2 regions of the Micrococcus sp. KT16 genome follow, and region 2 is predicted to be linked to the other one. Evidence: riboswitches for the same ligand, from Rfam matches in the RefSeq annotation. Region 2 holds a riboswitch; the other holds the start of a gene.
The links. A riboswitch is a leader RNA that binds a small molecule or an ion and turns the genes downstream of it on or off. The one in region 2 is predicted to bind S-adenosylmethionine.
Positions count from the first base shown of each region.

Region 1 (4,401 bases), on a different contig from region 2:
GACTACTCGGCCGGGTCCAACCATGTGCTCCCCACCTCGGGGACGGCCCGGCACTCCTCCGGTCTGAACACGGTGACGTTCCTGCGCCTGCAGCAGCGCATCCGCTACACGGAGACCGGGCTCAAGGAGGTCGCGGACGGGATCGGCGTGCTGGCCGAGGACGAGCGCCTGCCCGCGCACGGCGCCGCGATCCGCGCCCGCTTCGCGTGAGGGGGCGGGCGTGAGCGGCGTCCGCATCGACGCGTGGCTGTGGGCCGTGCGGCTGTACAAGACCAGGTCGGCGGCCACGGCGGCCGTGCGCGCAGGCCACGTGCGCATCGACGGCGAGCCCGTGAAGGCGGCGACGCCCGTCGTCGTCGGGAACCGGGTGCGGGTGCGCCAGGACGGACGCGAGCGGATCCTCGAGGTCACGGGGCTGATCGCCAAGCGGGTGGGTGCCCCCGTAGCCCGGCAGCAGTACGTGGACCACTCCCCGCCGCCCGTGCCGCGTGAGCTGCTCGCGGTGCCGTACCGCGAGCGGGGCGCGGGCCGGCCCACCAAACGGGACCGCCGGCAGCTGGACGCGCTGCGCGGCCGCGACCGACGCTGAGCGTCTCAGTCCTCCCCGCGCCGTCATCCGCCGTCGTGATGGCGGCCTCATGCGGAGGGTGCGGTCAGCACCATCCGGAACGGCTTGTCGTTGTCCACCGTGACGGTGAACGTCATCGGCCCCGCCTCATCCACGGGGGGAGTCGCCGCCGACCAGCCGCCGCACAGCGCCTCCGATCCGGCCATCCAGGTCTTCGTTCCCCCGCCACCCCGTGAGGTCAGGATCTCCGTCTCACCGGTGGCATCCGAAGGACACAGCACGATGACCCGAAGGACCGCACCCTGTTGAGCGTCCACGGTGATCTGCTGTGTGCCCGTCCCGACCGCCTCCTCCAGGACGGACTCCTTCTCCGGGTCGAGATAGCCCGCATCCGGATGCCGGCGCGTGTACTCGACCAACGTCATCCCGTCCTCCTCGAACAGCGCGGCGGGGAGTGCTTCTTCACCGGCGGGTGACGACGCGGACGAACCGGTGGCGGAGGCCGACCGGGTTGCCGAGGGGGCCGCTGACGTCACGGTGACGGAGGACGCCGCAGCGGTGGATGCCTTCGCGGTGGAGGAGACGCTGCCCGGGGAAGCGGAGCATCCCGAGATGGCGAGACCGAGGAGAGCCGCGACGACCACGGCGGCCGACAATGCCGCACGCTTCTTCTCGATGTCCATCCGCATGATCCGATCCCTCTCAGAGAACCGACTGCGGGGCCGCGGGCTGCGGTCTCGAGCCCCCCTCTCGAGTGGCTTGATCCTGGCTGGCGATGCGCGGTGTGTCAAGCATCACATCGGGCAGCTCGGATGACGCCGCGCGACCGCCGCGCTTTGACCACCCCACGGACCCCTCCGTAGGCTGACCCCAGAATCACGAGTTCCCGTCATTCACGGCCCTGGCCGGCGGGACGGCAACCCTCTCACGCAGTAGTGGGGTGCTCCAGGTGATGATTCGGCCCCTCGGACACCCCGACGGGCAAGTACCGCGCCTCCGCGGATCCGGGCGATCCGCGTTCCCGCCTTCTGCGGAGCCGCGCCAGTCATCGGAAGAGGACGCGCGCCATGACCCTGACCCACGAACCCCACACCGCCACGTGGGACACCGACCTGTCCCTCGGCAACCTCCGCTCCGGCCTCTCGGCCTTCCCCACCGGGGTCGTCGCGCTGGCAGGCCTCGCCGACGGCGTCCCCGAGGTGATGGTCTCCTCCTCCTTCGGCGTGGGCATCTCCTGGGAGCCGGCCCTCGTGTCCTTCTCCGCGCAGAACAGCTCCCGCACCTGGCCGCGCCTGCGCCGGGCCGGGGCGATCGGCGTCTCCCTGCTCGCGGCGGACCAGACGCCGCTGTGCCGCCAGCTGGCCTCCCGCGAGGGCGACCGCTTCGCCGGTCTCGACGTGCACCGCAGCCCGCACGACGCCCTGCTGATCGGGGGCTCCTCGCTCTGGCTCGAGACGCGGGTGCACGCCGAGGTCCCGGCGGGCGACCACACGGTGGTGCTGCTGGAGGTGACGGCCTTCGCGGATCACACGGACGCCGCTCCCCCGGCCGCCCTGCACCGCAATCTCTTCCACGGCCTGCGCGCGCTCTGAGCGAACTCCAGGTGAACAATCGGGCCCCTGGTTCCCGGTCGGCGAGATCCGTGCAATGATGGAGCCTGAAGTTGATCAAGCTGTATCCCGCCATCTTCACTGCTCGTCAGCCCGGCATCGCCGGCGTCGATGAGTGTTGGGCAAGCGGTTCAGTCTCGCCGCTTCACCCGCGTCCCACATCCGGGCCGCGGTCCAACACCGCCACCGCACCGCGGGGGCACATCGAAAGGACACCATCATGGCTGTCGGTACTGTCAAGTGGTTCAACGCTGAGAAGGGCTACGGCTTCATCGCCCCCGAGGACAACTCCGCGGACGTGTTCGTGCACTTCTCCGCCATCCAGGGCAACGGCTTCAAGGAGCTCCAGGAGAACGACCGCGTCGAGTTCGAGACCCAGGACGGCCCCAAGGGCCTCCAGGCCGCCAACGTGACGAAGCTCTGATCTTCGCCTGACGCACGGCTTCCGACGCCCCCGGTCCACACGGACCGGGGGCGTCGTCGTGTGTCAGGCGTCCACGCCCCGCCGCGCACTGCGCCGCACTCCGCCGTACGCCCGTTCGACCGCGGCGCTGCGACATCACCGCAGGGCTGCACTGCGGTGATGTCGCTGAGGCGCGGTCCTCCGGGGTGGGCCTCGTCCTGGCCCTGCGCGTCAGGCCGCGCCCCGCCGACCCACGTGGCGACGCAACAGCAGCACCACGCCCAGGGCCAGCAGATACCCGAGCGCGACGACCGCGAAGCCGGCCCGGTAGTCGCCCGTGACGTCGCGCAGCACGCCCATCAGCAGTGGGCCCAGGGCGAAGCCGGCGTACATGCCCATCGAGTTCGCCCCGGTCGCACGGCCGAGCCGCTCGGCCGGCACCTCGCTCAGCAGGCCCGCGTTGATCACCACGTTGGCGCCCAGCACCGTCAGGCCGTGCACCGCGGCGCCCACCCACAGCAGGGCCGGCAGGTCCAGCAGGTCCGCGGCGAGGAACACCGCGACGCCGGCCACCGCACCCAGGCAGATCACGGCCAGCAGGGTGGTGGGCCGGTCTCCGGAGCTCATCCGCCGGCTCCACCCGATCCGGGAGAGCACCCCCACCACCCCGGACACGGCCGCCGCGGCGCCGCCGGCCACGAGCGTCATTCCCAGCGTCTCGACCGCGAAAAGCGGCAGGTAGGTGTTCGTGGCCTGCATGCCCAGGCCGGTGAGGAACGCGATCGCCGCGAAGAACCAGACCGTGGCCGGCAGGGGCGAGGTGTCCCGCCGTCGTCGCCCGCCGACGGGGCCGGTGGCCGGCGGCGGCGCCCCGGGCAGCGGCGGGGCGGCGACCAGCGCGAGCACCCAGAGCGCCCCGATGAGCACCGCGGCCCCCAGCGCGGCGCCCGTCCAGCCGAGGGCGAGGGACGCGGCCGGGAAGAACAGGCCGCCGACCAGCTGGGCCGCCTGCACGCCGGACTGCTTCACCCCGACCCACCCGATGCGCCTCTCCGGCGGCACCACGGTCCGGATGATCCGGTTCGTGGTGGGGTTGGAGATGGCCTGCGTGACGCCCGCGACGGCGGCCGCCGCGTACAGCACGGGCAGGGACGGGGCGACGGCGCCGAGCACGAGCGCCGCGGCGGTGCCGCCGAAGATGATGCTCAGCTGCGCGCGGGCGGACAGGCGGTCGGCGGCCCGGCCGAGGCCGAGGGAGGTGACGGCGGCCGCCGCGAACACGACCGTCATCACGGTGCCGAGCTGGCCCGAGGTGACGTCGAGCCGCTCCATCACGACCGTGGAGGACGCGGAGACGCCGTAGTTGAACAGGGGGCCGGCGCCCATCGCCGCCAGCAGCACCCACAGCAGGGCTGCGGAGGGGCGGCGAGCGACGGGGGCAGGCGGGGTCACGGCCCCAGGCTACGACCCCTCACGCGACGAGGCGGGAAATCCATCTCATGGGCGCCCGGGGGCGTCGTGTGAGGTGGATTTCCCGCCTCGAAAGCGGGGGTGACTGCGGGGACAGGTCAGCCGACGCGGCCCTCGCCGCGGTGCTCACCCTCCACGCGGCCGGTGGTCCCGCGCTGGGTGACCTCCTCGCCGTCCTGGCGCTCGGGCCGCTCGCCGGCCTCCGTCGGCAGGCCCTCGTTCTCGTCGGCGGGCGTCTCGCCGGCGGTGGCGGCGGGGGCCGGGTCCTGCGGGGCGCGACGACGGCCGCCGTGCGCGGACAGCGACTCCCCCTCACCCAGCGAGCTGACGCGCGGCATCGGCGACGTGGT
Region 1 covers NZ_QNRG01000001.1:420,451-424,851, forward strand. Annotated here, with positions in the region: gene hisD (histidinol dehydrogenase) at 1-210, shown strand, start outside; gene DE149_RS01985 (RNA-binding S4 domain-containing protein) at 221-589, shown strand; gene DE149_RS11750 (hypothetical protein) at 637-1,251, opposite strand; SAM riboswitch class IV at 1,443-1,562, shown strand; gene DE149_RS01995 (flavin reductase family protein) at 1,636-2,160, shown strand; gene DE149_RS02000 (cold-shock protein) at 2,399-2,602, shown strand; gene DE149_RS02005 (MFS transporter) at 2,813-4,033, opposite strand; gene DE149_RS02010 (FMN-binding glutamate synthase family protein) at 4,150-4,401, opposite strand, start outside.
Region 1: it holds a riboswitch for S-adenosylmethionine, as region 2 does, so the genes downstream of both, DE149_RS01995 (flavin reductase family protein) here and DE149_RS04560 (bifunctional o-acetylhomoserine/o-acetylserine sulfhydrylase) in region 2, are expected to answer to the same signal.

Region 2 (4,401 bases):
CACGCTAACCCGCCCTCCGCCGTCCCGGACTTTCGAACGTGATATCGGGGGAATGGGGACTTTCGAACGGGAGAGAGGCCCCACCTCACGTTCGAAAGCGCCCGGGGGAGAGGGGGCGGGCGGATACTGGGGGGCATGCCCGCCACCCCGCGCACGTCCCGCTCCCAGGCCGGCCCGGCCGTCCGACCCGCCCCCGCGCTGCCCGCCCCCTCGGCGCGCACGGTGCGGTGGGAGATCGCGATCGTCCTCGGCCTCTCTCTGGGGAAGTCGGCGGTCTACGCGATCGTCCAGCTCATCGACAAGGCCACCCAGGCCCCGCTCGGCGAGCAGACCACCGTCCTCAACCCGGCCCTGGCCGACCGCTGGGCCTTCGACCTGACCTATCAGCTGCTCGGCATCGGGTTCGCGCTGGTGCCGGTGGCCCTCGTGCTGCACCTGATGCACCTGCGCGGCCGGAACCCGTTCCGGGTGCTCGGCCTCGACCTGCGCCGCCCCGGCCGCGACCTGGCATGGGGCCTGGGCCTGTTCGTGGCCATCGGGTTGGGCACGCTCGGCGTCTACGCCGCCGGCCGGGCCCTGGGCCTCACGACGGCGATCGTCGGCTCGGCGCTCGGCGAGAGCTGGTACCAGGTGCCGGTCCTGCTGCTCTCCGCGCTGCGGCACGGACTGCTGGAGGAGGTCATCGTGGGCGCCTGGCTCGTCGACCGCCTCGGGTATCTGCAGCGGCTGCGCGCCGCGGGCCTGGCACGCGATCCGGCGCCGGCCGTGCCGTCGTCGTGGGCGAGCGCCGAGGGGCTGTTCCTGCCGACCCGCGTGGCCGTCGTCGTGCTCGCCCTCGCGCTGCTGCGCGGGGCGTACCACCTGTACCAGGGGATCGGGCCGGGCGTGGGCAACGCCCTGATGGGTGTGGTGTTCGCGCTCGTGTTCCTGCGGGTGCGCCGGGTGATGCCGCTGGTCATCGCGCACACGCTGCTGGACGCCGTCGGGTTCGTCGGCTACCCGCTGCTGGCGCGGGCGGGGCTGCTCGGCTGAGCGGCCCCGCCCCCGCGCTCAGAGCGTGATCTCACCCTTCGGGGTGCGGAAGGTGACCGAGACGATCCCCGGGGTGCCGGAGGGCGCGACGTACTCGATGTTCACGTCCTGGACCTGGCCGTCCTCGTCCTCGCCGCCCAGCCACTCGGCGAGGCGCTCGGGGGAGCCGGCGATGTTCAGGTGCTCGATGGTGGCCTGCGGCTCGGCCGCCTGCGAGGGGTGCATGTCCTCCTGACCGTCGGCCCAGCGCAGGATGTACGGCAGCTGCGGGTCCGCGAGGGTGCCCTTGATGCCGATCTGCCGCCAGGACAGCTCGCGGCCGTCCGGGAAGCGACGGTTGCCGGGGACGGCCTCGCGGCCGAGGCGGCGCTCGAACCGGCCGATGTCCGGGGTGGCCACGGCCCAGCTCATCCAGCCCCCGCCCTGCTCGGTGCGGGCGCGCACGAGCTGGCCGAACGGCGCACTGAGGGAGGCCGGGTGGTCCAGGGCCTCGACGACCTCCAGATACTGCCCCTCCGTCATGGGGAAGAGCGCGTTCTGGGTGCCGAAACGTGGGTGGACACCGCCCTTGATCCGCTCGATGCCCAGCGTCTCGGCGATGCGGGCGACCGTGGCGTCCAGGCCCTCGGGGCCGGCGGCGTAGGACACGTGGTCCATGCGACAGGTGTGCACTGCGCTGTTCCTCTCCGTTCCCGGGCTGCCCCGGGGGTTGACCTGGTGCGAGTCGCGGGGCGTCGAGCCCTTGACGGGTCGGGCGCCCCGTGCGGAGAGCGTATCCGCGTGTGACACGCGTGACGAAATCGTGGCGGGGCGGCGGGCTACACTCGGAGGCACGGTCACGAGAGTCAGCAACAGGCCCCGGCATGCTGACCGGCAACCCTCCTTCCGCGGTGGGGTGCCCCGGGTGACGACCAGGCCGGCCCCACAACGGACGCCGGCAAGCGCGGGCCGATCCCACGGCCCCTCTCGACGGCGCCGGGTCATCTCCGGCACCTCGACGACGCCGGTTCCCGGATCGGCACGTCGGCCGGCGGGCGGGGCGGCCGGGTCCGGCCCCTGAACCCCTCAGGAGGGTCCGCCATGACCGACCAGACCACCCCGACCCCCGACGCCTGGGGCTTCTCCACCGCGCAGGTCCACGCGGGCGTCGCCGTCGGCCAGCACGCCTTCGGTGCGACCGCCCTGCCGATCTTCCAGACCACCTCGTACGACTTCCCGTCCGCCCAGGTGGCCGCGGACCGGTTCGCGCTCAAGGACCTCGACCCGCTCTACACCCGCATCGGCAACCCGACGCAGGGCCCGGTGGAGGAGAAGATCGCCGCGCTCGAGGGCGGTGTGGGCGCGCTGCTGCTGGCCTCCGGTCAGGCGGCGACGACGTTCGCGATCCTCAACCTCGCCGGCGCCGGCGACCACGTGGTCGCCTCGGCCAGCCTCTACGGCGGCACGCAGAACCTGTTCAAGCACACCCTCGCCAAGGTCGGCGTCGAGACGACGTTCGTGACCGACCCGGACGACCTCGAGTCCTGGCGCGCCGCCGTCCGGCCGAACACCACGGCGTTCTTCGGCGAGACCCTCGGCAACCCGCGCGGGGACGTCCTGGACGTGCGCGCCGTCGCCGACGCCGCCCACGAGGCCGGGGTGCCGCTGATCGTGGACAACACGCTGGCCACCCCGTACCTGCTGCGGCCGATCGAACACGGCGCCGACGTCGTCACCCACTCCGCCACGAAGTACCTCGGCGGGCACGCCGCGGCCATCGCGGGCGTGATCGTCGACGCCGGCACGTTCGACTACGCGCAGCACGCCGAGCGGTACCCCGGCTTCAACGAGCCGGACGAGTCCTACCACGGCCTCGTCTACGCGCGGGACCTCGGGGTGGGCTCGCCGCTCGGCGCCAACCTGGCCTTCATCCTCAAGGCGCGCGTGCAGCTGCTGCGCGACTACGGCTCGGCCATCTCCCCGTTCAACGCGTTCCTGGTGAACCTCGGCCTGGAGACCCTGTCCCTGCGCATGGAGCGGCAGGTGGCCAACGCGGCCGCGGTGGCGCGCTGGCTGGAGGGTCGCGACGACGTCGAGCGCGTGGTCTACGCCGGCCTGGAGTCCAGCCCGTGGCACGAGCGGGCCCAGCGCTACCTGCCGAAGGGCGCGGGCGCGTTCGTCTCCTTCGAGATCGCGGGCGGCCGAGAGGCCGGGGCCGCGTTCGTGGACGGGCTCACCCTGCACCACCACGTGGCCAACATCGGCGACGTCCGCTCGCTCGTGGTGCACCCGGCCTCGACCACCCACTCCCAGCTCACCGACGACGAGCAGCGCGCCGCCGGCGTCACCCCCGGCCTGGTGCGGCTCTCGCTCGGCGTGGAGGACATCGAGGACATCCTCGCCGACCTCGAGCGCGGCTTCGCGGCCGCCGCTCGCCGCGGCGACGACGACGCGGGGGAGCGGGCATGACCGCCGTCGCCACGCGTCCGTCGCGCACCGCGCTGCCCCGCGGCGGCCGCCACCGTCTGCGGGTCGGCGAGCTGCGCACCGAGACCGGCGGGCTGCTGCCCGACGTCGAGCTGACCTACGAGACCTGGGGCACCCTCGCCGCCGACGGCTCCAACGCCGTGCTCGTGCTGCACGCCCTCACCGGCGACGCGCACGTGGCCGCGCACGAGGAGGACCCGACGCCGGGCTGGTGGGACGCCCTCGTCGGCCCGGGCCGCGCCGTGGACACGGACCGGTGGTTCGTGGTCGCCCCCGCCATGATCGGCGGCTGCCACGGCTCCACCGGGCCCTCGACGCCGGCCCCCGACGGGCGGCCCTGGGGCTCCCGGTTCCCGTTCCTCACGCTGCGGGACGCGGTCGAGGCCGAGCGGCGCCTGGCCGACCACCTCGGGATCGGCGCCTGGCGTGCCGTGATCGGCGGATCGATGGGCGGGGCCCGCGCCCTCGAGTGGGCTGCGACCCACCCCGCGCGCGTCGCCGGGGTGGGTGTGCTGGCCGCCACCGCGGCCTCCTCCGCCGACCAGATCGCGTGGGGGCAGGCGCAGACGGCGGCCATCCGCCTCGACCCGGACTTCCAGGGCGGCGACTACTACCCCGGCCCCGGCCCCGTGGCCGGCCTGGGCATCGCCCGGCGCATCGCCCACACCACCTACCGCACGGCGGGCGAGCTCGGCCAGCGGTTCGGCCGGGAACCGCAGGGCGTCGAGGACCCGTTCGGCGCCGTCGTCGGGGTGCCGGGCGGGCGCGGGCGCTACGCCGTGGAGTCCTACCTGGACCACCAGGCGGCCAAGCTCGCCGACCGGTTCGACGCGAACTCCTACCTCGTGGTCACCGAGGCCCTCATGGGCCACGACGTCGGGCGCGGGCGCGGCGGCGTGGCGG
Region 2 covers NZ_QNRG01000003.1:240,984-245,384, forward strand. Annotated here, with positions in the region: gene DE149_RS04550 (CPBP family intramembrane glutamic endopeptidase) at 136-1,032, shown strand; gene DE149_RS04555 (VOC family protein) at 1,051-1,689, opposite strand; SAM riboswitch class IV at 1,867-1,982, shown strand; gene DE149_RS04560 (bifunctional o-acetylhomoserine/o-acetylserine sulfhydrylase) at 2,113-3,480, shown strand; gene DE149_RS04565 (homoserine O-acetyltransferase) at 3,477-4,401, shown strand, end outside.